DNA from 4 places in the Massilia sp. UYP34 genome. Region 4 is predicted to be linked to each of the others. Evidence: predicted binding sites of a transcription regulator. Region 4 holds the regulator's gene; each other region holds the start of a gene.
The links. Region 4 encodes FNR, which switches genes on or off when oxygen is low (the NO sensors DNR and NnrR bind a similar motif). Its sites were predicted from a motif close to TTGATNNNNATCAA; they were not measured.

Region 1 (7,057 bases), on a different contig from region 4:
GGTTCGATCTGGTCGAAGCCCAGGCCGTTGACGTCGACCAGGGTGGTCGGGGTCTCGATCTCGAGCTTCATGAGGTCGAGCAGGTTGGTGCCGCCGGCGATGAAGCGGGCGTTCGGGGTGCGCGCGACGAGCTCGGCGGCTTGACCCGGCGAGGTGGCGCGCTGGTAGGTGAATGCCTTCATGCCTTGACCCCTCCCACTTCGGTGATTGCGTCGATGATGTTCGAGTAGGCGCCGCAGCGGCAGATATTGCCGCTCATGCGTTCGCGGATCTCTTCCACGGAGAGCAGGGGCTTCGCATTCAGGTCCGCGGTCACGTGGCTCGGAATGCCCTGGCGGATTTCCTCGATCACCGACACGCTGGCACGGATCTGCCCGGGGGTACAGTAGCCGCACTGGTAGCCGTCGTGCTTGATGAAGGCGGCCTGCATCGGATGGAGCTTCTCTGGCGTGCCGAGGCCCTCGATGGTGGTGATTTCGGCGCCTTCGTGCATGACCGCCAGCGACAGGCAGGAATTGATGCGGCGGCCGTCCATGATGACGGTGCAGGCGCCGCACTGGCCCTGGTCGCATCCCTTCTTGGAGCCGGTCAGATGCAGGTGCTCGCGCAGCGCGTCGAGCAGGCTGGTGCGGGTGTCCAGCTGCAGCGTCACCTGCTTGCCGTTGACGGTGAAGGTAACGCCGGTGGTGACTGGCTCGGGAGTGGTGGTCGCGGCAGCCGCTGGTGCGGCCTGCTGGGCGTGCGCGCCTGGTACGGCCGCGGTCGATACCGACAGGGCGCCGGCGATCAACAGGTCGCGTCGGGTGAGCTTGACGTCGCTGAATTGGTCCATGCTTGTGGCTTCCTTCTCTTGAGTACGTTGCCCACGCCCGTTCTTGGCGTAAAGACGTCGGCGCCGACAGGTGTGGAAGGGCTTGCGGAATTGTCGAATTGATTCTAAGTCAGCTGTCGGGAAGGCCGCGTTCCCTTGAAACTTGAAGTATCTGTGGGCTGCGGGCATCAGCCGCCAGCGTACGCAGGCTGGCGGCGACGGCGACGGCGACGGCGACGCGGGCGCCATGCGCGCCGACCTGCGGCGCGGGCCGGTGCGGTGAGGCGTAAGGAGGAACCAGGCTATTGCTGAAGGACGTATTCGCCCGGCGCGGGCGCCATGTCTGGCAGCGGCGCCGGCGGGGGTACATGCTTGCCGGCATGGCGGGCAAGCCATTGCTCCCAGGTGGGCCACCAGCTGCCCTCGAGCTGGGGCACGCGCGCCAGCCAGCGGTCGGGATCGACGTACGGGTCGTCATGGCGGTGCACGGCAACCTGGTAGCTGCGGTTGGGGCTGCCCGGCGGAGAAACCACGCCGGCATTGTGGCCGCCGCTGGTGAGAATGAAGGTGACCTCGGTGTCGGTCAGCGGGATGATCTTGTACACCGAGCGCCATGGCGCGACGTGGTCGGTGAGCGTGCCGACCGCGCAGATGGGCACGTCGATGTCGCTCAGCGAGACGGGCCGTCCGCCGGCCAGGTAACGCGAGCTGGCCAGGCTGTTGCGCAGGAACAGGCGGTGCAGGTATTCGGTGTGCATGCGGTAGGGCATGCGGGTGGCGTCGGCATTCCAGGACATCAGGTCGCTCTCTTGCTCGGGCAGGTCGAGCAGGTAGTGGCGCAGGCGCCGCGACCAGATGAGGTCGTTGGAGCGCAGCAGCTGGAAGGCGCCGGCCATCTGGCGCGTGTCGAGGTAGCCCTGCTGCCACATGGCGGCCTCCAGGAAGCTGACCTGGCTGTCGTCGATGAACAGCGACAGCTCGCCGGGCTCGGTAAAGTCGACCTGGGCCGCCAGCAGCGAGATGCTGGCCAGGCGCCGGTCATGGTCGCGCGCCATGGCGGCGGCGGCGATCGCGAGCAGGGTGCCGCCCAGACAATAGCCCGCTGCATTGATCTGGCTGGCGCCAGTCTGGGCCACGATGGCGTCGAGCGCGGCGGTGATGCCCAACTGGCGGTAATCGTCCATGGTGAGGTCGCGGTCATCGGCTTGCGGGTTCTTCCAGGACACCATGTAGACGGTGTGTCCGTGCTCGACCAGGTAGCGCACCAGGGAGTTGTGCGGCGACAGGTCGAGGATGTAGAACTTCATGATCCAGGCCGGCACGATCAGGAGCGGCACTTCGTGCACGGCGGTGCCGGCCGGATCGTAGCGCAGCAGCTCGATGAGCCGGTTCTGCATCACCACCTTGCCCGGCGTGACGGCGACGTCACGCCCCGGCCGGTGCTTGACCACGCGCGGCTTGCCCGCGAGCAGGCCTTGCACGTCGCGCCAGGCGCGCATGGCGCCATTGACCAGGTTCATTCCGCCGCTGGCCAGCACGGTGCGCTGCACGACCGGATTGGTGGTGACGAAGTTCGACGGCGCCACGCAGTCGAGCAGCTGGCGCGCGACGAAGGTGACGACGTCGGCATGGTGCGGCGCGACGCCGCGCACGGTGGAGGTAGCGCGGTGCCACCATTGCTGGCTCATCAGGAAGCCCTGGCTGAGCTGGCGCCAGGGCGCGGTGCTCCAGGCCGGATCGACGAAACGCTTGTCCTGGGCCAGTGGCCGTACCGGGTCGACCGCATGGCCGGCCGGCGTGGCAAGGTATTGCAGCCAGCGCTGCCAGCCGAGGACGGCGTCGGTGGCCAGCTCATGCTGCTTGTCGGGCGACATCAGGAGGTGGCTGGCCCAGTCGAACCAGGCCAGGCCGAGCGCGGCCGGCGACAGGTTGCCGGTGATGCGCCCGAGCCAGGCCCACAGCACCAGGTCGGCATGGACTTGCCCGCCGCCGGCGATCCGCGCATGGCGGTGGGTGCCGCCGAGCCAGGCACTGCCTTCGAGCCGGCGCGTGCTGTCGGCGGCATCGGGGCGGGGGGTGGGGCGGGTATCGGGCGCCATGGCGGAGGCTGGCGACATGCTGCGGCGTTCAGTGCGCGATCAGGAGCGGCGTGGTGCTGCCCGCCAGCAGCGCACGGGTGACGCCGCCGAGGACGAACTCGCGGTAGCGGCTGTGGCCGAAGGCGCCCGTGACCAGCAGCCCGGCATCGTGTTCGCGCGCCAGCTTCAGGAGCGCCTCGCCGGTGCTGCTGCGCGTGGTCTCGATGACGACATCGACCTTGACCCCGTGGCGCGCCAGGTGCAGCGCCATGTCCGCGCCCGGTTCTTCCCCATGCATCTCGGCCATGGCGCCGGGATTGACGAGCGCGAGCTTGGCGGCATCGGCCTGCCGCAGCAGGGGCAGGGCGGCGCTGATGGCGCGGATCGCCTGCATGCTGCCATCCCAGCCGACGACGGCGGTGCCGGGCAGGGGGCGTTCTTTCCAGCCGGGCGGCACCACCAGCACGGGACGCGCGCCGTGCAGCGCGACGTATTCGGGCAAGCCGCGCGCCTGCATCGGGATGCCCGGCACCACGATCGGTTCGGCGTCGCGGCTGACGATCACGAGGTCGGCGTAGCGCGATTCGAGCAGCAGGGCGTAGCGGGCGTCGTCCTCGAGCATGCGCGTTTCGAAACTGTTGACGCCGAGGCGCTGGACCGCGGTGCTGAATTCTTCGAGCCGCGCCTCGACCGCCTCGCGCACCCCGTTGAAATCGGATTCGGGCATCATCGGCGCGCCCATCGAGCCGACCAGCAGCGAATATTCGAACCAGGAGATGCCGGTGGCGGCGCTGCCGACGAGGTGGGCGTCGAAGGCATTGGCCAGCATGGCGCCGGCGCGCAGGCGCGCCTCTTGCTCGGGACTGCCGTCGACGTGAACCACGATGGTCTTGTACATGCTCGTTCCTTTCTTTCGCGCAATGCGCACTCGGGCGGATGGACGTGCCGGTATCCGCCGCTGGAGCAGGACCGTGGACGGCATCTGACCTATGTGCTTGGATTACTTGAAGTCCACTTTATTCCCACGCGGGGTGCGTGTCAGGAATGTGGTTGATGTGAATCAAAAACTAAGAAAGAAGGGAGACTGAACGCGAGTAAAAATTGTCCTGTATGCGTACGACTGCTCTGACGCAAGGACGCGGTGCCGATTACCTCTTTCAGGCCTTGTGACCGCGCGGAATGGCCGCATACTTATGTCATTACCGGCGATGTGGTCGGTTCTCTTGTGTCTCCATCTCGGCCCTGCCGAGGACTCGGTCGTTGCCTGCTTCGTGCGGCAGCGGCCTTTTTTTATGTCGTGTGCTCAGGTGGAGATGCCTGGGGTGCGTGCTGCGGCAAGGTCTGGCTCGGTGCAAGGGGACGGTTCGGCAGGAACTGTCCTAACGGCGTGTGCGGCCGGGTCGCCCGGCGCGAGCATTTCCCAGTTCGTGCTGACCAGATCGAGAACCATTTCCTCTTGCCGCCCGCAGCAGGTGCAGGTGCGCTGGCCTCGGGATGCGTTGTACTGCCAGGAATGGGTCGTGATCAGCGCGCCTGCGATGGCGGACAACACCGATTTTGATGCCGAAAAAAATCCCATGATGCTCACCAGAAGTTAACTTGGTCAGCGTAATACGGAACTTGTAACTATGCAAGATTTTGAACGGGCAATGGCACCGTTCGGTCGCTTTCGGCTACTCGGGTGTTGTGAAACGCCATACCCCACGCTGGCGGCCAGCAGTGCCGGCCTGCCGGTCACGGCGCTCCCCGGCTCCGCCGGCTGCGCAGGCTGGGCCGCCAGCGGCCAGCGACTCGACGTAGTGCACCGCGCTGACGTCGCCGCGCGCGAACAGCTGGCCGCCGCCAGGGTTCGCGCGCCTGCGCGGGCAAGACTGGAATACCCAACGAAATCAGGTCCTCGAGCATGCGAACTCTCGTGACCAGATCATCCGCGCTCGACATGGTGCTCGTTGGGGGCGGCCAGCCCGGTCGTTTCAACAGTCCCGATCCGTCAGGCGAAGCCCAGCATGCCGGCGCCGGCGAGCGTGACCAGTGCCGGCGCCACTTTCTGCAGGCGTGCATTGCGTCCGGCCAGCCAGCCGATGGCCATCAGGCCCATGCTCATGCAGAGTGCGCCGGCCGCTGCGGCGAGGCCGGCCGTTTCCTGTCCGTGCGCATGGCCATGCACCAGGCTGAACGCGCCTGCGAGGACCAGGCCAAGGACTGCCGGCAGCCGCGTGGCGCCAAGGCCCATCAGGCCCGCCACCAGCACGCTCGCCGCGAGCAGCGGCTCCACTGCGGGCAGCGCCAGGGGCGCGAACGCACCCACCGCCATGGCGGCGCAGACCGTTGCCAGCGCCTTGCGGGGGATGGCGGCGGCGCAGCTCCACAGCCCCAGCCCAAGCATGGCCAGCCAGTGGTCCAGCCCGAGCAGAGGGTGGACGAGGCCGGCGGCAAAGCCCCCGCTGGCGTGACCCGGGTGTGCCCAGGCGCTGCCGGCGGAGATCAGAATGGCCAGGATGCTCAGGTTGCTCAAGCGTTTCATGCTGCGTGCTCCTCGTTGACGGCGTCCAGCAGACCCTGTTCGCGGATGAAGGCGACAATGTCGTCCACGCCGGCGCCTGTGCGCAGATTGGTAAACACAAAGGGCCGGTCGCCGCGCTGGCGGCGCGCGTCGGCGGCCATGATGTCGAGATTGGCGCCCACATGCGGGGCAAGGTCGGTCTTGTTGATAATCAGCAAGTCCGAACGCGTGATGCCCGGCCCGCCCTTGCGCGGAATCTTTTCTCCGCCGGCCACGTCGATGACGTACAGGGTGAGATCCGACAGTTCAGGGCTGAAGGTGGCCGCCAGGTTGTCCCCGCCCGACTCCACCAGGATGAGTTCAAGGCCGGGAAAGTCCGCCTGCAGCCGTGCGATGGCTTCGAGGTTGATCGAGGCGTCTTCGCGGATGGCTGTGTGGGGGCAGCCCCCGGTCTCGACCCCCATCAGGCGCTCCGGCGGCAGTGCCCCGGCGCGCAGCAGGATCTCCATGTCTTCGCGGGTGTAGATATCGTTGGTGATGACGGCCATGTCGTGCCGGTCGCGCATCGCCCTGCAGAGCTGCTCGCACAGCGCCGTCTTGCCCGATCCGACCGGGCCGCCGATTCCCACGCGCAGGGGATTCGATTGCATGCTTGCTCCTTTCATGATCACGACCGGTACAGCCGGCCGCTCTGGATTTCGTGGTACATGGACAGCTGGGCCAATCCCGGCGCCCAGCTCGATAATTCGTCGTCAGGCAGCGAGCGCGCCTGCGCGGCCGCCTGCTCGATCGCCGGCCTCAGCCCCAGCAGCAGGCGTTGCCCGGCCACCTGGCCGAGCGGGATCGATTTCACGCACACCAGCACCTGGTTCTCGGTCCACGAGAACAGCATCGCCAGCAACGCTTCCTCATGCGGCACCCCCAGCGCATGCACGGCTTGCGCCAGCGCGGCGGGCAGGCAGGTGTCGCGCATCGGGCCGGATGGAACCAGATTCAGTTCCATGAGCAGCCGGGTCAGCGAGTAGCCCATCTGCACCGTTTCCGCACGCAGCTCCGCGCTTTCGCGCGAGGCCAGGTAACGCGCGTTCCATTGCCAGAATGCTTCGCTGCCCCCGGCGCTGTCCTCAGCGCCATTGCCGCTGCTATTGCCAATCCTGCAGGCGGCCAGCAGGCGCCAGAACACGGCGCCGTCCCATGGCGCCAGCACATCGCCCAGCTGGCGCGCCAGATAGCGCGCCGCGCTGTCCGGACACCGCACGCTGCCGCGTTCGATGGCCGTTTCGAGGCCTTGCGAATAGCTGTACGCGCCGATTGGCAGCGACGGGCTGGCCAATTGCAGCAGGTGCAGCAGGGCCGTCCCGTTCACGCGCTCTCCGCGTCGCCCGGGCGGTGGATTTTCTGGCGCAGCGGAACAGGGGCAAGCAGGTGGCGCGATTCGTGGCCATGGGCGTGGCCGTGGCCACCGCCATACGCCCCGGGCTCCGGATGGAACGCCGCATGCTCTTCTGTTACGGTGGCGCCCAGGCCGGCCAGCATGTCGCGCAGCACCGGATCGGCGCGGATGCGCAGGTGGTCGACGCCGATCTGCACCTGGCCGTGGCGGTTGCCGAGGTGGAACGCGCAGCGCACCAGCGCTTGTGGATCGTGTGCGCTGACGCGGTAGGT
Region 2 (7,057 bases), on a different contig from region 4:
GTGCCTTCAGGCATTAGAATCCCTTTTGCAGGAATTAACCCAAGGGATGGTATGGCAAGGCCAGAGAAAGTCCGCCTCGGCGAAGTGCTGATGCAGCAGAAACTGTTGAGCGAAGAGCAACTCCAGCAGGCGCTCGCCGATCAGAAGCGTACCGGCCGCAAGCTCGGCCGCGTGTTCGTCGAAAGCGGCTTCGTCACCGAAGACCAGATTTCGGGCGCTCTGGCGCGCCAGCTCGACATCCCTTACCTGAACCTGAAGTTCTACAACATTAACGCCGAGCTGGTGCGCCTGCTGCCCGAGACCGCGGCGCGGCGTTTCCGCGCGCTGGTGCTGGAAGACCGCAAGGAAACGATGCTGGTCGGCGTATCCGACCCGACCGACCTGTTCGCCTACGACGAGATCGCGCGCCTCATCAAGAAGGGTGTCGAGCTGGCGGTGGTCAACGAGACCGAGGTGCTGGCCGCGATCGACCGCATCTACCGCCGCACCGGCGAGATCACGGGTCTCGCGCGCGAGGTCGAGGCCGACCTGGGCGATGCGTCGATCGACTTCGGTGCGCTGGCCGCCAATCCGGGGCTCGAGGAAGCGCCGATCGTCAAGCTGCTGCAATCGGTGTTCGACGACGCGGCCCAGGTGCGCGCATCCGACATCCACATCGAGCCGCAGGAGGGGCGGCTGCAGATCCGTTTCCGTATCGACGGCGTGCTGCACCTGCAGACCGAGGCCGACCTCAAGGTCGCCACGCCGCTCGCGTTGCGCCTCAAGCTGATGGCCGATCTCGACATCTCCGAGAAACGCCTGCCGCAGGACGGCCGCTTCGCGGTCAAGGTGCGCAGCCAGCGCATCGACGTGCGTATTTCGACCATGCCGACCCAGTTCGGCGAATCGGTGGTGATGCGTCTGCTGAACCAGGTCAGCGCCAACTTGCGCCTGGATGCGATCGGCATGCCGGCGCGCCTGGTCGAGCGCTTCCGCGCCATCGTCGCCCGGCCGAACGGCCTGGTGCTGGTGACCGGGCCGACCGGCAGCGGCAAGACCACGACGCTCTACAGCGCCTTGTCCGAACTGAACTCGGTCGAGAAAAAGCTTATTACGGTCGAGGACCCGGTCGAATACCGGCTGGCGGGCATCAACCAGGTGCAGGTCAACGACAAGATCGAGCTGTCGTTCGCGCGCGTGCTGCGCTCGGCGCTGCGGCAAGACCCGGACATCGTGCTGGTCGGCGAGATGCGCGACCAGGAAACCGCCGCCATCGGCCTGCGCGCCGCGATGACGGGTCACCTGGTGCTGTCGACGCTGCACACCAATGACGCCGCCTCGACCCCGCTGCGCCTGATGGACATGGGGGTGCCGCGTTATATGGTGAGCGGCTCGCTGCAGGCCGTGCTGGCCCAGCGCCTGGTGCGCGTGATCTGCGAGAGCTGCACCGTCGACTACCGGCCGGCCGCCAACGAGATCGACTGGCTGCGCGCCGAACTGGGCGAGCAGGCCGCGAGCACGCGCTTTTATCACGGCAAGGGCTGCTCGCACTGCAACGGCACCGGCTATCGCGGCCGCACCGGCGTCTACGAATTGCTGGAGATGACGCGCGCCGTCACCGACGCCGTCAACCACCCGGATCCGGGGCATTTCCTCAAGGTCGCCCAGGGCGAGATGCGCGGCGAGACCTTGCGCCGCCACGCGGTGAGCCTGGCGGTGCAGGGGCGCTCGACGATCGCCGAGGCGATGCGGGTCAGTAACCAGATGGACGACTGACGCCCGGGACTGATCGATGCCATATTTCGCCTACAAGGGCCGCAATGGACGCGGCGAGCAGGTAACGGGCGTGCTCGAGGGCGCGGACAGCGGAGCCGTGGCCGACCAGTTGTTCGGCAGCGGCGTCACGCCGATCGAGATCAGCGCCACCCGCAAGCGCGCCGGCGCCAAGGGCCTGCTCTGGCGCGAACGCCTGTTCGAGAAGAAGGTCACGTCGATGGACGTGCAGCTGTTCAGCCGCCAGATCCATACCCTGCTCAAGTCGGGCGTGCCGATCATGCGCGGCCTGGCCGGGTTGCAGGAGTCGGCCATCAGCAAGTCGTTCGCGCGCGTGATCAAGGACTTGCGCGAGTCGCTCGACGCCGGGCGCGAGCTGTCGGCGGCCATGATGCGTCACCCCCAATGCTTCTCGCCGTTCTACCTGGCGATGGTGAAGGTGGGCGAGATGACCGGGCGCCTCGAAGAAGTGTTCCTGCGCCTGTTCGACCACCTGGAGTTCGATCGCGACATGCGCGAGCGGGTCAAGACGGCGCTACGCTACCCGGGCTTCGTGGTGATCGCGATGGTCCTCGCCATGGTGGTGGTCAACATCTTCGTCATCCCGCAGTTCGCCTCGGTGTTCAAATCGTTCGGGTCCGAATTGCCGCTGATGACGCGCATCCTGCTGGCGACCTCCAGCTTCACGGTCACCTGGTGGCCGGCGATCGCCGGCGGCGCGGCGCTGGCCTGGTTCGGATTTCGCGCCTGGACCCGCACCGCGAAGGGGCGGCTGGACTGGGACCGCTGCAAGCTGCGCCTGCCGATCGCCGGCAAGATCATCCACAAGGCCACGATGGCGCGCTTCGCGCGCAGCTTCGCGCTGTCGATGCGCAGCGGGGTGCCGATCGTGCATGCGCTGACCGTGGTCTCGCAGACCGCCGACAATGCTTACCTGAGTTCGCGCATCGAGCAGATGCGCGACGGCGTCGAGCGCGGCGAGAGCATCCTGCGCACCTCGACCGCGGCGAACGTGTTCACGCCGATCGTGCTGCAGATGATCGCGGTTGGGGAAGAAACCGGGTCGATCGACGACCTGATGGACGAGATCGGGCAGATGTACGAGCGCGAGGTCGACTACGAACTCAAGACCTTGTCGAGCCAGATCGAGCCGATCCTGATCACCTTCCTCGGCGCGATGGTGCTGATCCTGGCGCTGGGGATCTTCATGCCGATGTGGGACCTCGGGCAGGCCGCGCTGCATCCGAAATGAGCGCCGGCCGGGCGCCATGTTGTAAAAAGCACGCACGGGCCCGATGAAACTTAAAATTTCATCAATGAAACATTGCAATATGGCGACCTGTTTTCCGCCAAGACATCAAAGTTGCGAGTTCTCACGGTAGAATCGTGCAGCAGTGTAGCGCTAGGCAGCATGGCCACTCGTCCTATTATCGTCATGGAGAAGAAATAATGAAAGGCAGTTTTAACAAGAAAGCGCAGAGTGGTTTCACCCTGATCGAGCTGATCGTCGTGATCGTCATCCTGGGTATCCTGGCCGCGACCGCGCTGCCGAAATTTGCGGGCCTGGGCGGCGATGCCCGCGCAGCTGCAGTCCAGGCCGCGCGCGGCTCGCTGGTGTCGACGTCGGCCATGCTGCATGGCAAGTGGCTGATCAATAACGCCAGCTCGATCACGGTCGAAGGCGGACACGTCGTGGCGATGGAGCACGGGTATCCAACCGCCGCGACGATGGCGAGAGCGGCGGGTGTGGACGAAGAGTTCACCACAACCCCCATCGGCACCAAGGGTTTGCGCGTTGTGCCTAAGAACTTGCCTGCAGATCTCGCGGATACGTGTAATGTCGTCTATACGGCCCCAGAGAGTGGCGGCGCCGCTGTGGTGACGGTGGCGAATCCCCTCAAATGTGAATAACGAATCGGGCACCATCGAAGCGCTGCCCAGGCAGCGCTTTTTTATCGCGACAACCGACCCGGTAACGAACTCCTTCTATCCTGATGTACGTATGCCACGCTGGAATCGGTCAATTGCAGGATTCGCGAGTTTCTGCGATTTTTCCGCGTAGCATTGTCTATAATCAAGAGAGTTCTGCCACCGGCAACCGTCTCGACTACCTTAGCTGCCTGCATGCGCCTGTTTAATAGAGCAAAAAAGAAGGATGGCTGGCTAGCCATTGCTTTGCTGCGAGATGGGGTGGCGGCCGTCACAGTCGACTGCCACGCGAATGCGAGGCCGGCTCTCGGCGTGATGCAGTTCTTCCCTGGCCACCCTGGCGTTGACGCATTGGACAAGGTGGCGCGCGAGGGTCAAGTCGCATCGCGCCACGTCGTCACGCTGCTGGCCGGCGGCGAATACCAGATTCTCAACGTCGAAGCGCCGAACGTGCCGCGAGATGAAATGAAGACGGCCATGCGCTGGCGCCTGAAGGATATCCTCGATTTCCCGGCGCTCGAGGCGACCATCGACGTGCTCGACATCCCGCTGGACGCCAGTTCACGCGCCCAGCAATCGATTTTCGCGGTCGCCGCCCGCAACACCGTGATCCAGCCGCGCCAGAAGATGTTCCTCGACGCGAAAGTCGACCTGCATGCTATCGACATCCCCGAAATGGCCCAGCGCAACGTGTCGGCCATGCTGGAGCCGGAAGGGCGCGGCGTCGCCATGCTGTCGTTCGGCGACGACGGCGGCCTGCTCACGGTGTCGTATCGCGGCGAGCTGTATCTGTCGCGGCGCTTCGACGTGACCCTGGACCAGCTGCTCGAGGCGGACCACGAGCGCAAGCACCAGAGCTTCGACAAGATCACCCTGGAGCTGCAACGCTCGCTCGACCATTTCGAGCGCCAGTATTCCTTCATCAGCGTCGCCAAGCTGGTGCTCGGCCCGTCGGCCGTCACTGGCCTGGACGAATACCTGTCGAGCAACCTGTACACGCCGGTCGAGACGCTCGACCTGGCCACGCTGTTCGACCTGTCGCGCACGCCCGAGCTGGCGGACCGGGCGCAGCAGCAGCGCTTCTTTCTTGCGATCGGCGCCGCGCTGCGCGAAGGCGAGGGCGCATGAAGCAGCAGATCAACCTGTTCAATCCAGCGTTCCAGCCGCAGAAGCAGGCGCTGTCGAGCGCCACCATCGCGCTGGCGGTCGGCGCCGTGCTCGCCGGCGTCGCCATCCTCGCCGTCATTGGCCAGATGGAAACGACGGAACTCCGGCGGCAGGCCGACAGCGGCGCGGCCCAGCTCGAACTGCGCCAGGCGCGCCTGGCGTCGGCCAACCGCGAATTCACCCCGCGCCAGAAGGATGCGACGCTGGAAGCGCAGACCGCCGAGGCGAGCAGCCGGCTGGCCGCCATGCGCCACATCACCGGCGCGCTGTCGCGCGGCGAGCTGGGAGCCGCGGGCGGCTTCGCCGGCTACTTCGAGGCGCTGGCGCGCCAGAGCGCGCAGGGCCTGTGGCTGACCGGCGTGACGATCGGCGCCGGCGGCGCGCAGATCGGCATCAAGGGCCGCACGGTCGATCCGGCCATGGTGCCGGGCTACCTCAATCGCCTGACCCATGAGCCGCTGATGCAGGGCAAGTCGTTCGCCAGCCTGCAGATCGGCGAGGCCGCGCCGCTGCAGGTGCAGGATGCCGAGGGCAAGCCGGCCACGCGCCCGGCGCCCTATATCGAATTCAGCCTGCAATCGCTTGTCGAGGAACCTGTTCCATGAGCGGGCAAATCAAGGAGCGCATCCTTCAGCTGCGTGCGCGCATCGACGCGCTGTCGCTGCGCGAACGCGCCCTGGTGTGCCTGGCGGCGTGCGCGCTGCTGGCCATCCTCGGCCACGCGCTGGTGCTCTCGCCGATGGACGCGGCGCGCGAGGCGCTGCGCAGCCAGATCGCCCAGCAGCGCGCCGACATGGCCGCCATCGACGACGCCATCACGGGCCGCGTGCAAGCCTTCCAGCTCGACCCCGACGCGCCGGCGCGCACGCGCCTGAATGCGCTGCGCCAGGAGGTGGGCCAGCTCGGCGACCAGCTGCTGGCCATCGAGCACGGCCTGGTGCCGCCCGAGCGCATGGGCCCACTGGTCGACGGCATCCTGCGCGCCAACGGGCGCCTGAAGCTGGTGTCGATGCGCACCTTGCCGGTCGAGCCGCTGGCGGGGCCGGCGAGGTCATCGCCAACGTCGGCGCCAACGTCGGCGCCGGCCCCCGCCCCCTTGCTGTACCGCCACGGCATCGAAGTCACGGTGCGCGGTAATTATCTCGACATGGTCGACTACATGAGCGCACTCGATGCGATGCCGACCCGGATGTTCTGGGGCCGCGCGCAGCTCGACGTGGAGGCGTATCCCGCCGCGCGCCTGACGCTCACCCTGCACACCCTGAGCCTGGACCGACAATGGATGAAGCTGTGAAAAACCTGTTCCTGAGCGCGCTGGCTTGCCTGGCGCTGTCCCACCCCGCCGGCGCGCAGACGCTGCTCGATCCGACCCGTCCACCGCCGGGGATGGACCGGATCGCGCCCGAGGCCAACGCCGGCGACGATGGGCCGCGCCTGCAATCGGTGCTGATCGCGCGCCATGCGGGCGGCCGTCACGTGGCCGTGATCGACGGCGAGACGGTGCGTCCGGGCGAGACCTTCAAGGGCGCGCGTGTGGCGCGCGTCAGCGCCAACGAGGTCGTGCTGGTGCGCGGCGCCGAGCGCCAGGTGCTGCGCATGGACGCGCCGCTGCCGGGCATGACAGCCGCCGCCAAATGACGAGGCAATCCATGACCAAGCTTTTCGCGACTCCCTGCGCGCTGGCGGCGGCGCTGTTGCTGGGCGCTTGCCAGAGCGCGCCGCCGAACGCCACCTACGACGCCATCGCCCAGGAGATGGCCAAGGCCAGCAGCCAGCCGGCGTCGCGGCCGGCGGTCGACGATGCGGTGGCCAATGCGCTGCTGCCGCCGGCCGCGGCCCTGGCCAGCCAGTTGCCGAAGGCGCGGCCGGCGCTCGAAGAGCGCTTCAACGTCGCCTTCAACAACGTGCCGGCGCAGCAGTTCTTCCGCTCGATCGTGGCCGGCACCCGCTACAACATGCTGGTGCACCCGGACGTGAGCGGCAACATCAGCGCCAACCTGAAGGACGTGACCCTGGTCGAGACGCTCGAAGCCGTGCGCGACATGTACGGCTACGACTACCGGATCGAGGGCGCGCGCATCAGCATCCGTCCGCTGACGATGCAGACCCGCATGTTCCACGTGAACTACCTGACCGCCCAGCGACGCGGCATGTCGAACCTGCGCGTGTCGTCGACCTCGGTGGCCGACGCCGGTAACAACAACGGCAA
Region 3 (7,057 bases), 490 kb from region 4:
TCACCGGCATGTCCTATGAGCGGTATTTCAGCGGCGCCCAATTCGTCCACTTCCTGCTCGGGCCGGCCACGGTGGCGCTGGCGGTGCCGCTGGTGCGCCAGCTGCCGCGCCTGCGCCGCGCCGCCTTGCCGCTGGGCGCGGCGCTGCTGGCCGGCAGCGTGACGGCCATCGTGTCGGCGGTGGTGGTGGCGCTGCTGCTCGGCGCGACGCCGGAGCTGGCATACACGCTGGGGCCGAAATCGGCCACCTCGCCGATCGCGATGGCGGTGTCCGAGCGGCTCGGCGGCATCCCGGCGCTGACCGCGGCGCTGGTGATCGGCACCGGCATCTTCGGCGCCGTGTTCGGCCGCTACGTCTTCATGCTGCTGGGCGTGCGCTCGGAGGCCGCCTGCGGCTTCGCGCTGGGCCTGGCCTCGCACGGCATCGGCACCGCGCGCGCGTTCCAGGTCAGCCCCGGGATGGGCGCCTTCGCCGGCCTGGCGATGGGCCTGAACGGCGCGCTGACGGCGCTGCTGGCGCCCTGGCTGGTGCCCCTCGTGATGAGGTGGATGCAGTAGGGCACCGCTGCCCCGCACAATCGACAGCCGGGCTAATCTGTTTCCAATTCATTCATGACGGAGCAGATTTTGACCAACTATAAAACGATCAGCCTCGCCATCCAGGGTGGGGGCACCTACGGCGCATTCGGCTGGGGTGTCCTCGACCGCCTGTTGCAAGAGCCGGACCTGGTCATCGACGCATTGAGCGGCTCGAGCGCCGGCGCGCTCAATGCCGTGGTGGTGGCCGACGGCTACGCGCGCGGCGGCGGACGCGAGGGCGCGCGCCGGGCGCTCGACAAGTTCTGGCGCACGCTCGGCAGCGCGGCGGCCCTGAGCCCGCTGCAGCGCACGCCGCTCGACCGCATGGCGCCCACCTTCACGATGGCGTTCTCGCCGGCCTACCACCTGCTCGAACTGATGGGCGCCCTGATGGGGCCGGTGCGCGAAGGTCCGCTCACCCTCAATCCCTTACGCAACTTCCTCGCCACCATGATCGACTTCGACCGGGTGCGCGACTGCGAGGAACTGCAGGTGTTCATCGCCGCCACCAACGTGCGCACCGGAACCGGCAAGCTGTTCCGGCGCGAAGAGATGGACGTGCAGCGCCTGGTGGCCTCGTGCTGCCTGCCGACGGTGTTCGCGGCGGTCGAGGTCGAGGGCGAGATGTACTGGGACGGCAGCTATGTCGCCAATCCGCCCCTGGAGCCGCTGATGCGGCACTCGGCCGCGAGCGACCTGATCATCATCCAGAACAATCCGATCGCGCGCGGCGACATGCCGACCAATATGGCCGACATCGCCAATCGGTCCAACGAGATCGCGTTCAACATCAGTTTCGTGCGCGAAATCAGCGCGCTGCGCTACCTGGACGGCTTGCCCGACGAACGCCGCGGCGCCGGGGCGACGCCCAAGGGCATGCACCTGCACCTCATCAGCGGCAACGAGTTCCTGCAGGATCACGGCATCTCGGCCAAGATGAATGCCGAGATGCCCTTCCTCCAGCTGCTGCACGACCAGGGCGTCAAGACGGCCGACCGCTGGCTGAAGGAGCAGGGCGCCCATCTCGGGGTCAAGTCCACGCTTGACCCGATGCCCGTGTTCTTCCCCGACCAAGTCTAAGGTAAGAAGAACGCAATACGCCGCCGGTCTTGCGAGCGGCGGCGTGGTCGTTAGCAGTAAAGCGCGGTCAGGTATTGGCCGGCTGCGACTTCCATGCAGTTTTCTTCGGCTTGAGCGCGAACGCGGCCAGCAGGGCGCCGGCCACGCCGATCACCATCGCCGCCGTGCTGCCCGAGAAGCCGACCAGGTGTTCCTTGGCCAGCTTTCCGGCCTTCGGCCCCACCAGCTGCATGCGGCGGCGCGTCATCTCGGCGCCCATCTCGGCCAGGCGCTCTTTGCCGAGGATCGCCTCGGCGTCCGGCAGCAGCTTGGTTTCTTCCTCGGCGACATGGTGCATCACGTCACGCATCAATTCCATCACCAGCGCATCGTGGCGCGGGTCGGCGCCGGACGTGGCGCGCAGCTCGGCGATCAGGCGGCGCATGTCATCGTGCTCGGGCTCGGCCTCGTGGATGAACGGCTCGCCGCCGTCGCGCTGCCGCATCACCGGATAGAAGATCTCTTCCTCAAGCGTGGCGTGGATTTCCAGGCCGTCGCAGATGGTGTCGGCCAGCGCCTTCTTGACGGTTGGGCTCTTGTCCTTGGAATACTGGTGGAAGGTGACCATCACATGCGAATGGTCGAAGCGGATCATGTCGGTAATACTTGGGCTCAGTCGTTTGAGATTCATGGTAGTACCCCCGTTCGTGATTGTTTGAACAATATGGTAGGCCGGGTCGGCGCGGGAAGACTGTAGGCGCGCGCGCCGGTGGCTTGTCGGCCACCGGCCCAGCCGGGCGCGCGCTTCGGATGGCAGATACACGCGGACCAGGAATGGTGACGCGGAATATCGAAGCGCGATGTTGAAGAGGAATGTTGAACTGAAACAATTGCATGTCACATATGTCCTACATGGACACGGGACGACTCCTGACTGTCAGTTCACTGCCGACCTGCGAACATGGGTGTTCGAGCTGCCGGTCCCGGCGGCAGCCTCTTTAACGGCAGGGCACGCAGCTCGCGTGGGTGCCGGAGTTCCACCTCAACGGAGAATCCTGACATGTTTGCACACAACAAGCGCTTGCAATATACAGTCCGCGTCAGCGGGCCCAACCCGGCCCTGGCGAACCTCATGCTCGAACAGTTCGGGGGACCGCAGGGCGAGCTGGCTGCGGCCATGCGGTACTTCACCCAGGCCGTCGCCGAAGACGATCCAGGCCGCAAGGACATGCTGTTCGACATCGCGACCGAGGAGCTGAGCCACCTGGAGGTGATCGGCAACATCGTCGCCATGCTGAACAAGGGGGCCAAGGGCCGCCTGGCCGAAGCCATCGACACCGAGGCCGACATGTACCGCGCCATCACCGGTCCGGGCAACGACAGCCATATCACGCAAGTGCTGTACGGGGCCGGCGCGCCGCTGACCAACTCGGCCGGCGTGCCGTGGACCGCCGCCTACATCGACTCGATCACCGAGCCGACCGCCGACCTGCGCTCGAACATCGCCGCCGAGGCGCGCGCCAAGATCGTCTACGAGCGCCTGATCGCGCTGACCGACGACCCGGGGGTGAAAGAGGCGCTGGGCTTCCTGATGACGCGCGAAGTGGCGCACATGAAGTCGTTCGAGAAGGCGCTGTATGCGATGGAGCCCAACTTCCCACCGGGCAAGATGCCGGTGATCCCGGCCTTCGCCAGCGTTTACTACAATATGTCGCAAGGCGCGGGCGAGGTGCGCGGCGCCTGGAACCAGGGCGCCGACTGGGACTTCATCAGCGACCGCGAGAAGCAGATGGCCGTCGACGGCGGCTCGGGCGAGGCCGAAGTGGCCCTGCCGACCGATGACATCGATGTCCTGCGCAATATGGCGATGCGCACGATGTCCGATCCCACGGCCACGCCACGGACCGGTTCCGAATTGGGCATGATGCAATCGGCAACTGGTGGTACGATGGGTGGATCGGGCGGCAATGCGATGGGCGACGCCAACGTCGGCTCCAAGGGCGGTCCGCTCGACGATACCGGCGCCGGCAAACCGAAGCGCGGCGCCAAGCCGCAGAAGTGATCCCCGCCGTGCCGGTCGCCGCCCCACGCGTGGTGCGGGGCGGCCTGGCGCGGTCTTTGACAGGAACAGGCATGCAACTCCAAACCGACAAGAGCAACGACCCTCGTGGCCTTGCCCGCTGGCTGACCCCACGCCGCGCCATCGGTTTCGGCATCTGCGCCATCGGCTTTCTCGTCCTGCTCGGCAGCATGGTCGAGCAGATCATCAACGCCAATCCCAAGATGCTGGCGGCCCTGGCGGGCGGCAGCACCGCGGCGGCGGCAACTGCCCTGGGCACCTTGCCGGTCCTGTTCGCACAAAATTTCACCAAGCGCACCTACGATTGCTTCCTCGGCTTCGGTGCCGGCGTCATGCTCGGCGCCACCGCGTTTTCGCTGGTGATCCCGGCGCTGTCGGCCGCCAAGACGGCAGGGGCGGGCAACTGGGAATCGAGTCTCATGGTCGGCGCCGGCATCATGTTCGGCGCCGGCGCCATCCTGCTGCTCGGGCGCGCGGTGCGCACCGAGGGCATCCTGTCCAACGAGCCCGACAAAGTGTCGGTGCGGCGCGCCTGGCTGTTCGTGTGGGCCGTGGCCCTGCACAACCTGCCGGAAGGCCTGGCCATCGGCGTGGCCTTCGCCGGCATCGACCTCGAGAAAGCCACCTCGCTCGCTACCGGCGTGTCGATCCAGGACGTGCCCGAAGGTCTGGTGGTGGCGCTCGCGCTGCACGCAGTCGGCTACAGCCGCCTGGCCGCGGTCGGCATGGGCGTGGCCTCGGGCCTGGTCGAGCCGATCGCCGCCGTGTTCGGCGTGGCCCTCATCGGCATCTCGGCCGGCCTGCTGCCGTATGCGCTGGCCGCCGCCGCCGGCGCCATGCTGCTGGTGATCGTCAACGACGTGATCCCCGAGTCGCGCCAGTCGGGCAACGGCACCCAGGCCAGCATCGCACTGGTCTTCGGCTTCATCCTGATGACGGTGCTCGACACGGCGCTGTCGTGACATCCCGGTGACCGGCATGGCGGGATGGTCGCATTGACGATCATCCCATGCTTGCCACCACCGCATGACCATCCCCTCCAAACGGAACACACCCGTCAGCGCATGCTCGACGTCGCGGCGCGCGCAGGGCACGCAGGTGCTCGCCTTGCGCGTGCGCGCCATCGACACCGACCCGACGCGGGAGATCTTCCTCCCCAGGCGGGCGCCGTCCACGGCCGCTAAACGCGGCTATGCGGCTATGCGGCTATGCGGCTACGCGGCGCTGGACGCGGGCGCGCACGAAGTCATGAGCGCCAAAGTGACGCAGGCGGTGAAGTCCGGGCTGTCGAGCATGCCGGGCATTGACACCGGGGCCAGCCGCGACAATGTGTGCACAAATCGCCGCCCGGCGCCGGCTGGACTCGCGCCGCATGCCCCCGAGCCGACGACCGCCAGTATCGTCAAGCCGATGAGCGATGGCGGGGCCGGCGCGCGCCGCTTTCGCGTCCTGACGGCGCTCGGCATCTATTCCGGCGCGGAGAATCGCCCGCCGCCAGCATCGCCATGGTCGAATAGCACGGCAAGCAGCGCATTACGAACCGTGGCCACGAACACGAGCAGTCGGCCAATCCCCGGCAATGGCGCACGGCGCGCGACCAGGTGCGATATACAGGGTTGAAAAGCAGGGTTGAAAAGCAGAGCTGAAAAGCAGAGCCCAAAGCCGAGCCCAAAGCCGAGCCCAAAAAAAAAGGCGGCCCCGCGGGGCCGCCGTCATGTCACGTCAGGCGACAGGCATCAGTCGCGAATCTCCAGCTTGCGGTTCAGGCTCAGCGCCGCCAGCGAGGCCACGGCGCCCGACAGCAGGTACAGGCTGACGTAGCCCAGGCCGAAGTGGGCCGACAGGCCGAGGGCGACCAGCGGGGCGAAGGCCGCGCCGACCAGCCAGGCGAGGTCCGAGGTCAGGGCCGCGCCGGTGTAGCGGAACTGCTTCAGGAAGTTCGAGGTGGTGGCGCCCGCAGCCTGGCCATACGAGAAGCCGAGCAGGGTGAAGCCGATCAGGATGAAGGCGTTCTGGCCGGCGGTGCCGCTATTGATCAGGAACGGGATCGAGGCCGAGTACAGGGCGATCAGGGCCGCGGCGGTGCCGAGGGTGGTGCGGCGGCCCAGCTTGTCGGCGACGACGCCCGAGATCAGCATGGCCCCGGCCGCCAGCCCGGCGCCCCACATCTGGACGTGCAGGAACTCGTCCATCGGACGGGTATCGTACAGCTGGATCCACGACAGCGGGAACACGGTCACCAGGTGGAACAGGGCATAGCTGGCCAGGGCGGCCATGGCGCCGATCACGATATTGCTGCCTTGCTTGCTCACCAGCTCGCCGACCGGGGCCGGATCGAGGTGGTGCGAGTCGAGCAGGCGCGAATACTCGGGCGTGCTGGCCAGGCGCAGGCGTGCGAAGGTGCCGACCACGTTGATGGCGAAGGCCACGAAGAACGGGAAGCGCCAGCCCCAGGTCAGGAAGTCTTCTTCGGACGTATAGGTGATCAGGAAGGCGAAGATGCCGGCCGCGATCACGAAGCCTAGCGGTGCGCTCAATTGTCCGAGCATGGCGTACCATCCGCGCTTGTTCTCCGGGGCACTGAGCGCCAGCAGCGAAGGCAACCCATCCCACGAGCCACCCTGGGCGAAACCCTGGGCGATGCGCAGGGCCGCCAGCAGGATGATCGCGGCGGCGCCGATTTCACTATAGGCCGGAAGCATGGCGATCACGACGGTGCTGGTTCCCATCATGAGCAGCGAGATGCCGAGTTTCATGTCGCGGCTCCAGCGCTTCTGGATCGCCATGAACACGACCGTGCCGATCGGACGCGCAATGAAGGCGAGGGCGAAGATGGCGAACGAATACAGGGTGCCCTCGAGCCGGTCGGCCCACGGGAAGAAAATGGCGGGGAAGACGAGGGCCGACGCGATGGCGTACGTGAAGAACTCGAAGTATTCGGCCGAACGGCCGATCACCACGCCGACGGCGATGTCGCCCGGATCGACGTGTGCATCCCTGGCATTGATGTTGCGAGCCCCGCTATTGGGGTGTGTGATCGGAGCGGCCCCGGCGCCGCCGTACGTCGTCGTGCTTGGCATATTGTGTTCTCCAGAGAAGTCGACGGCCGCCACTGTTGTTGAAATTGCATTTTGGCAAAGGTGGGACAATGTGTCCAATGTTCTTTGGCGACCGTTGGCATTACAGTAGCATGTTCTTATTCCATGTAACGTTAGATACCTAGCATGATTCCTAAAATTGTCCGCCGCGGACTCCCATTACTTCCGCTCGCAGCGCTGGCCGGCTGCAACACGGTCGTCATGAATCCCACCGGTGATATTGCGAAGCAGCAGGCCGATCT
Region 4 (7,057 bases):
CTTGCCTTCGGCGATGCGGTTGCGGCCATATTTCTTGAACTCGGCTTCCGAGGTGTCCGGTTCCGGGCCGCCGGCGCAGAACGTGCATTTGTCCATCTTGCCGCGGTGGTTGAACAGGCCCGACTCGGGAAATTGCGGCGCGCCGAACGGGCAGGCGTAATAGCAGTATCCGCAGCCGATGCACTGGTCCTTGCTGTGCAGGACGATGCCGTCCTCGGTGTGGTAGATGCAGTTGGTGGGGCACACGGCCAGGCACGGTGCGTCGGTGCAATGCATGCAGGCGACCGACACCGAGCGCTCGCCCGGGATGCCGTCGTTGATGGTCACCACGCGGCGCCGGTTGATGCCCCAGGCCAGTTCGTGCTCGTTCTTGCAGGCGGTCACGCAGCCGTTGCAGTCGATGCAGCGCTCGGTGTCGCAGATGAATTTCATTCTTGCTGGCATGTCGGTCTCCTCAGCTCAGGCGCGCACCACGCGGCACAGCGATACCTTGGTTTCCTGCATCATGGTCACGGCGTCATAGCCATAGGTCCAGCCAGTGTTGATGGCCTCGCCGCGCACGATCGGCGCCCCATGTTCGGGATAATGCTGCTCCAGGTCTTCGCCCATCCACCAGCCGCCGAAGTGGAACGGCGCCCATACCAGGCCCACCGGCACGCGCTCGGTGACCATCGCCATCATCTTCATGCGCGCCCCGGTCGGCGTCTCGAGCCACACGTACTCGCCCAGCCTGGCGCCGATCTGGACCGCGTCGCGCGGGTTGATCTCGACGAACATGTGTTGCTGCAGCTCGGCCAGCCAGGGATTGGAACGGGTTTCCTCGCCGCCGCCCTCGTACTCGACCAGGCGGCCCGACGTCATGATCAGCGGGAAGTCTTTCGAAAAGTCGACCGCCTGCACCGATTGATACAGCGTCGGCAGGCGCCAGTGGTTGGCCTTGTCGTCGTAGGTCGGGTACTGCGCCACCAGGTCGCGCCGCGGCGTGGCCAGCGGTTCGCGGTGCACGGGCACCGGATCGGGGAAGTTCCAGACGTTGCAGCGCGCCCGCGCATTGCCGAATGGCGCGCAGCCGTGGGCGATGGCGACCCGGATGATGCCGCCCGACAGGTCGGTCTTCCAGTTCTTGCCATCGGCCATGGCCTGCTCGGCCGGGGTCAGCTCGGCCCACCAGCCCAGTTTTTTCAGGAACACGTGGTCGAACTCCGGGTAGCCGAAGTCCAGCTCGCTGTGCTTGTTGGCCGAGCCGTCGGCCGCCAGCAGGCTCGAGCCGTTATGCTCGACGCCCCAGTTGGCGCGAAACGGCAGGCCGCCCTCGGCCACGCTCTTGCTCAGGTCGTACAAGATCGGCGTGCCGGGGTGCTTCATTTCCGGCGTGCCCCAGCATGGCCAGGGCAGGCCGTAGTAGTCGCCCTTGCACGGGCCGGAATCGGCGCGCAGCGTCGTCGGGTTGAACGTGTGCTTGTTTTCCATGTGCAGCTTGAGCCGCTCGGGCGAGCAGCCCGTGTAGCCGATGGTCCAGCACGAGCGGTTGATCTCGCGCAGGATGTCCTCGATCACCGGCTCGTTGTGCACTACCTTGATGTTCTTGCACAGTTCCTCGGCGAAGCCCAGCTTGCGCGCGAACAGGTACATGATCTCCTGGTCGGTCTTGCATTCGAACAGCGGCTGGATCACGCGCTCGCGCCACTGGATCGAACGGTTCGAGGCGGTGCACGAGCCCTGGGTCTCGAACTGCGACGCCGCCGGCAGCAGGTAGACGCCGTCCGTGCGGCCGTGCATCGCCGCCGTCATGCTCGGATAGGGGTCGATCACGACCATCATGTCGAGCTTCTGCATGGCCGCCTTCATGTCCGGCAGGCGGGTCTGGCTGTTCGGCGCGTGGCCCCAGTACAGCACGGCGCGCAGATTGCTCGGCTGGTCGATGAACTGGTTCTGCTCGTTGACCGCGTCGAACCAGCGCGACACCGTGATTCCGGGCTTTTCCATCAGCTCACGGGAACCGTAGCGCGACTTGATCCATTCGTAGTCGACGCCCCAGACCGCGGCGAAGTGCTTCCAGGCGCCTTCGGCCAGGCCGTAGTAGCCGGGCAGCGAATCGGCATTGGGGCCGACGTCGGTCGCGCCCTGGACGTTGTCGTGGCCGCGGTAGATGTTGGCGCCGCCGCCCGGGATGCCAATATTGCCCAGCACCAGTTGCAGGATCGACAGCGCGCGCACATTGGCGGTGCCGACATGGTGCTGGGTAATGCCCATGCACCAGACCACCGACGAAGGACGGTTGGTGGCCAGCATCTCGGCCGCCATGCGCACGGCCGATTCCGGCACGCCGGTCACGTCCGACACCTTCGCCGGCGGCCACTTCATGACCTCGGCGCGCACGTCCTCCATGCCCCAGGTGCGCTCTTCGATGAACTTCTTGTCTTCCCAGCCGTTATTGAAGATATGCCACAGCATGCCCCACACCAGCGGAATATCGGTGCCGGGCCGCACGCGCACGTAGTGGTCGGCGAACCGCGCGGTGCGGGTAAAGCGCGGATCGATGACGATCATCTTGGCGCCCAGCTCCTTGGCGTGCAGGAAGTGCAGCATCGAGATCGGGTGCGCCTCGGCCGGGTTGGATCCGATGAACAGCACCGCCTTGCTGTAGTGCAGATCGTTGAACGAGTTGGTCATCGCCCCGTAGCCGAAGGTCTGGGCCACGCCCGCGACCGTGGTCGAGTGGCAGATGCGCGCCTGGTGGTCGCAGTTGTTGGTGCCGAAGAACGACACCCATTTGCGCAGCAGGTAGGCCTGCTCGTTGTTGTGCTTGGAGCTGCCGATCACCATCAGCGCATCCGGCCCCGCGTCCTTGCGCAGCTGCAGCAGCTTGTCGCCGATCTCGTCGATCGCCTGGTCCCAGGAGATGCGCTGGTACTTGCCGTTCACCAGCTTCATCGGATAGCGCAGGCGGTGTTCGCCGAAGGCGTGCTCGCGCACCGAGGCGCCCTTGGCGCAGTGGGCGCCCATATTGATGGGCGAATCGAAGGCGGCCTCCTGCCGCACCCAGACGCCGTTGGCGACCACCGCGTCCACCGAGCAGCCGACCGAGCAGTGGCTGCATACGGTGCGCTTGACCTCGGTGGGCACCGGGGTATTCGGCACCGGATCGGCCTGGGCCGCTTCGATCACGTTCAGCGGCAGGTGGCGCGCCAGGGCGCCGGCGCCGGCGGCGACGCCGGCCCCGACCAGGAAGTGGCGCCGCTTCAGGGCGCTGTCGCGCGTAGACTTGACCAGTGACATGGGATACCTCGGCTTGCCTACCAGTAGGCGGCGGTCTCGTAGTAGCGGCGGATGTGCTCCGTCTCGTGGTAGCCGCGCTTGACCCTGGGGTCGGGCGCCGCCGGGGCGGCCTCCAGGGCCGCGCTTGCCGGGGCGGCGGCGGCCACCGCCAGCGCGCCCAGCGGAGCCGCCTTCAGGAAGCAGCGCCGCGCCGGATCGGGCTGGCCCGGCGTCTGTTGGTCATGCTTGCTCATCGGTCTCCCCTTCCACTTCAAAGCTTTCCGCCTCGATTGCCAGGAATGCCTGCGCGAAGCGCGCGACCAGGCGGTAATAGTTGGCGCCGTCGGCAGCGGCGATGTCGTCCAGCGCGCGCATGCACCAGCCGCCGATGTGGGCCTCGAAGAACCGCCGCTGCAGCGCCAGCGGCTGGCGCCGGATGCCGGGGGCGCCGGCGGCCAGCACGCGCATGGTCTCGCACAGCGCGCCAAGGTGGTCCTCGAACTCGCCCCGGCCGCGCATGCGCGCGAGGCCAAGCCGCGCCAGGTCTGCGCGCAGCAGCGCCAGCGGCGTGTCGTTCATGTAGCCGGCCAGGTAGCGCGAGCCATACGGGTCGACCGGCGGCGTGCCGATGCTGACGAAGAGCGCGTTGAATTCAGCGTGGACGGTCTCGGCGTCCATGACGCCGGACGCCAGGGTCAATGGCTCCCACGCGCGTTCCAGCGCCGGATCGCCGCCCTCGGCCAGGATCGGATCGCTGGTGGCGAGCGCGGCGAGCAAGGCGGCGTCGGGCGCCGCGAGGAGCAGGCGCGAGAGCAAGGCGTAGAGGTCGGCCCTGGCCTGGTCTTCGCCGCTGGGCGGTGCGGCCGGCGCGGCAACCGCGAAGAAGGCGGTATCGGCGGACCCGCTCGCACTTGAAGATGACACTGTCGATCACTCCAGTTGTCCAAGTTGTGGACCAAGTGTAGACGCCGATTCATATCGAGCGCGCACAGTTGCGGCCAACGCATTCCGGCAGCGTGCATCACAATTCTTGCAAGAAATTCGACGAGCGGCAGTGCAGGAGGATCAGCCAGGCAAGGCGTCTATAATTCCCGGTGTGCCGAACAACAACGACCATTCCTGATGAGCCAGCCCCTGCCCCGGCAAGCCGAGCCGCACCTGAACCTCCATGCGCTCAAGTCCTGCGCCCAGTGCAGCATGCACCGGTTGTGCCTGCCGATGGGCCTCGACGACGCCGAGATCGATCGCCTGGACCAGATCATCGGCCGGCGCCGCCGGCTCGCGCGCGACGAGCGCCTGTACGGCGTGGGCGAGCCGTTTCGCAACCTGTACGCGGTGCGCTTCGGCCACTTCAAGACCAGCCTGGTGAACGCCGCCGGCGCTGCCCACATCACCGGCTTCCAGATGGCCGGCGAACTGCTGGGCATGGACGCGATCAGCGGCACCCACCACTGCGACGCGGTGGCGCTGGAAGACTCGGAGGTGTGCGAGATTCCATTCACGCGGCTGGAAGACCTGTTCGGCGAGGTGCCGACCCTGCTGCGTCACTTTCACCGCATCATGAGCCAGGAAATCACGCGCGAGCAGAACGTCATGCTCCTGCTCGGGAACATGCGCGCCGAGCAGCGCTTCGCCGTATTCCTGGTGAACCTGTCGGCGCGCTACGCCACCCGCGGCTATGCCGCCGACCGCTTCCAGCTGCGCATGTCGCGCGAAGACATCGGCAACTACCTGGGCCTGACCATCGAGAGCGTCAGCCGCCTGCTGTCGCGCTTTCGGAAGCAGGGCTGGCTCCACGTCGACAGGCGCGAAGTGACGCTGCTCGATCCGGTCAAGCTCAAGGCGCTGGCGGCCGGCACCGACGCCTGCAGCCCGATGGCGTGAAGCCATGACGCCGCGGCTCTCTTGCGAGCTGCACCTGCGCAGTGACGACCGCGTGCGCCGGGGCGATCGGCTGCACCGCGGATGACCGATGCAACCGCTGCGGCCTCAGCGTCGCACCGATAACCCGAACGCCAGGCCCAGATCGGGCGTATGCCGATTCAGCCCATGCACCACCATCGCATCGACCTGGCAATTCCTGTTCAGTCGCCAGCTCACGCCCGCGTCGACCTGCACCCGATCGCAGCCATGCGACGCCGAGGCGATCTGCGGCGCCGCCACTTCAAAAAATCCCTGGACGCGTTCAGTGAATTTCTTGCCCAGCGACGCCGCCAGGATTGCGTAGCGGTAACGCGCGCCGTCATCGTCCACATCGGCGCCGGCGCCCGGCGTCACGGCCAGCGACCAGCCGTTTGGCAGCTCCCATTCCGCTGCCAGCACCATCTGCGGCAGGACACCCTTGGCCCGCAGTGCCGCGCTGCCGGTCGGCAGCGCGATGGCGCCGATCAGCCCCAGCGCAGGACGCACGCCCTCGCCGTCGGCAAAACGCCATTTGAATCCGATCGACGTGGCGTTCCAGCCCGCGCTCGTGGTGCGTGCGCGCGTCGCCGGATCGACGGCGTGCTCGATGCTGCGGCCGTCGGTCTCGACGCGCAGTTCCGTCGTGTCTCCCAGGCCGATACGCAGCAGCGCCGGCGTGCTCAAGGTGCGCACGTGCAGGTCGTCGTTGCGCTGGCGAGCCCAGTCGACGCCGATCTCGAGCTGCAAGCGGCCATGGCCGACCACCTGGCTGGAGTTGGCGACGTCGGGGCGGTCGGGATTGATGGCGTCGCCGTCATCGGCGAGGGCCGCCCCGGCACTGCAAGCCAGCACGAGGAGCGCTGCCTGACGGCGCGGGCGCGTAAGGGATGGTGGAAAAATCATGCGGTCGGATAGGCGAGATTGGACACAGGATGCGAAGGCAGGGCCGGCGCCGTCGCAACCCGGCCATTCTACGCCGTCGGCGCCCGCGCCAGCTACACCGTCAGGGCAGCCATTTTGCAGCGCGCAGCCGCTCGAGGGCGGTGACGATCGTCGCGCCGGGCTCCACCGCTTCGGTAAACCCGGCGCGCCGGATCTTGCCCATGTCCGACACCATGTCGAACTCGGTATTGAACACGAAGTCGCCGAACCACCAGCCGACCTGCTTCTCGAAAGGCATCGACTGCAGGCCGTGGCGCTGCACGATGCGCTCCCACGCCGCCGCCTTGAGCGGCATCTGCCTGGCCAGCGAGAATGGCTGCGTGGGTCCCACTTCCATGTCGAAGGCCGCCGCCACCTGGCGCCACACGCGCTCCCAGCGGAACGGTTCATTGACCAGGTTGAACGCTTCGCCGCGCGCCGCCGGATCGAGCGCCGCCCAGACGCTGGCGCGCGCCATCCAGTCGGCATCGGTGGTCTGGGCCAGCACCCCCGAATACACCTTGTCGGTTCCCGGGAAGCGCAGCGGCGCGCCGGCGTCCTTGCTGAGCGCGGCGAACATGCCCATTACCATCGCGATATTCATCGGATTGCCGGCGATGTCGCCCACCACCACGTCGGGCCGCAGGATCGACCATTCGAGCTCGCCGGCGGCGGCGCGCTCGCGCAGCAGGTCTTCCTGGGCATAATAGAAGTTGGGCGTCATGTGGCGCGGGTCGTCCTCGTAGAACGGCGCCTGCGCGTGGCCCAGGTGCACGCCGTACACCTTGGCCCCTTGATAGTGCACCACGCGCTGCAGCGGGGCGCCGACCGCCTTCAGGCCGTCGAGCAGGTTGCGCAGCATGCCGGCGTTGATCCGCTCCTCGTCGAGCAGGTCGGTCCCGCCCTTGAGCGCGGCGTAGAACACGTGGGTGGTATCGCGCGCCGCTTCCAGGGCGCTGGCGCTGGCCTGGGCGTC

Region 1: ACZ9AQ_RS10590 (universal stress protein) is a predicted target of FNR. The motif match lies at 3,940-3,953, and genes of this name have one in related genera.
Region 2: ACZ9AQ_RS10755 (agglutinin biogenesis protein MshI) is a predicted target of FNR. The motif match lies at 3,817-3,830, and genes of this name have one in related genera.
Region 3: ACZ9AQ_RS06020 (hemerythrin domain-containing protein) is a predicted target of FNR. The motif match lies at 2,514-2,527, and genes of this name have one in related genera.

What each region holds. Positions count from the first base shown of each region.
Region 1 is NZ_JBWBRF010000005.1:17,767-24,823, forward strand. Features, by position in the region: gene ACZ9AQ_RS10575 (FAD binding domain-containing protein) at 1-182, opposite strand, end outside; gene paoA (aldehyde dehydrogenase iron-sulfur subunit PaoA) at 179-832, opposite strand; gene ACZ9AQ_RS10585 (PHA/PHB synthase family protein) at 1,114-2,928, opposite strand; gene ACZ9AQ_RS10590 (universal stress protein) at 2,939-3,787, opposite strand; gene ACZ9AQ_RS10595 (hypothetical protein) at 4,193-4,468, opposite strand; gene ACZ9AQ_RS10600 (HupE/UreJ family protein) at 4,880-5,413, opposite strand; gene ureG (urease accessory protein UreG) at 5,410-6,042, opposite strand; gene ACZ9AQ_RS10610 (urease accessory protein UreF) at 6,060-6,758, opposite strand; gene ureE (urease accessory protein UreE) at 6,755-7,057, opposite strand, start outside.
Region 2 is NZ_JBWBRF010000005.1:48,831-55,887, forward strand. Features, by position in the region: gene ACZ9AQ_RS10740 (GspE/PulE family protein) at 52-1,755, shown strand; gene ACZ9AQ_RS10745 (type II secretion system F family protein) at 1,772-3,004, shown strand; gene ACZ9AQ_RS10750 (type II secretion system protein) at 3,202-3,663, shown strand; gene ACZ9AQ_RS10755 (agglutinin biogenesis protein MshI) at 3,877-4,809, shown strand; gene ACZ9AQ_RS10760 (hypothetical protein) at 4,806-5,453, shown strand; gene gspM (type II secretion system protein GspM) at 5,450-6,142, shown strand; gene ACZ9AQ_RS10770 (hypothetical protein) at 6,139-6,486, shown strand; gene mshL (pilus (MSHA type) biogenesis protein MshL) at 6,498-7,057, shown strand, end outside.
Region 3 is NZ_JBWBRF010000002.1:597,515-604,571, forward strand. Features, by position in the region: gene ACZ9AQ_RS06010 (LrgB family protein) at 1-557, shown strand, start outside; gene ACZ9AQ_RS06015 (patatin-like phospholipase family protein) at 627-1,658, shown strand; gene ACZ9AQ_RS06020 (hemerythrin domain-containing protein) at 1,726-2,328, opposite strand; gene ACZ9AQ_RS06025 (manganese catalase family protein) at 2,698-3,699, shown strand; gene ACZ9AQ_RS06030 (ZIP family metal transporter) at 3,771-4,679, shown strand; gene ACZ9AQ_RS06035 (Rossmann-fold NAD(P)-binding domain-containing protein) at 4,744-5,337, shown strand; gene ACZ9AQ_RS06040 (MFS transporter) at 5,454-6,797, opposite strand; gene cyoA (ubiquinol oxidase subunit II) at 6,942-7,057, shown strand, end outside.
Region 4 is NZ_JBWBRF010000002.1:107,493-114,549, reverse strand. Features, by position in the region: gene fdh3B (formate dehydrogenase FDH3 subunit beta) at 1-444, opposite strand, end outside; gene ACZ9AQ_RS03910 (formate dehydrogenase subunit alpha) at 460-3,279, opposite strand; gene ACZ9AQ_RS03905 (formate dehydrogenase) at 3,297-3,512, opposite strand; gene ACZ9AQ_RS03900 (TorD/DmsD family molecular chaperone) at 3,499-4,182, opposite strand; gene fnr (fumarate/nitrate reduction transcriptional regulator Fnr) at 4,381-5,142, shown strand; gene ACZ9AQ_RS03890 (transporter) at 5,248-6,063, opposite strand; gene ACZ9AQ_RS03885 (SDR family oxidoreductase) at 6,164-7,057, opposite strand, start outside.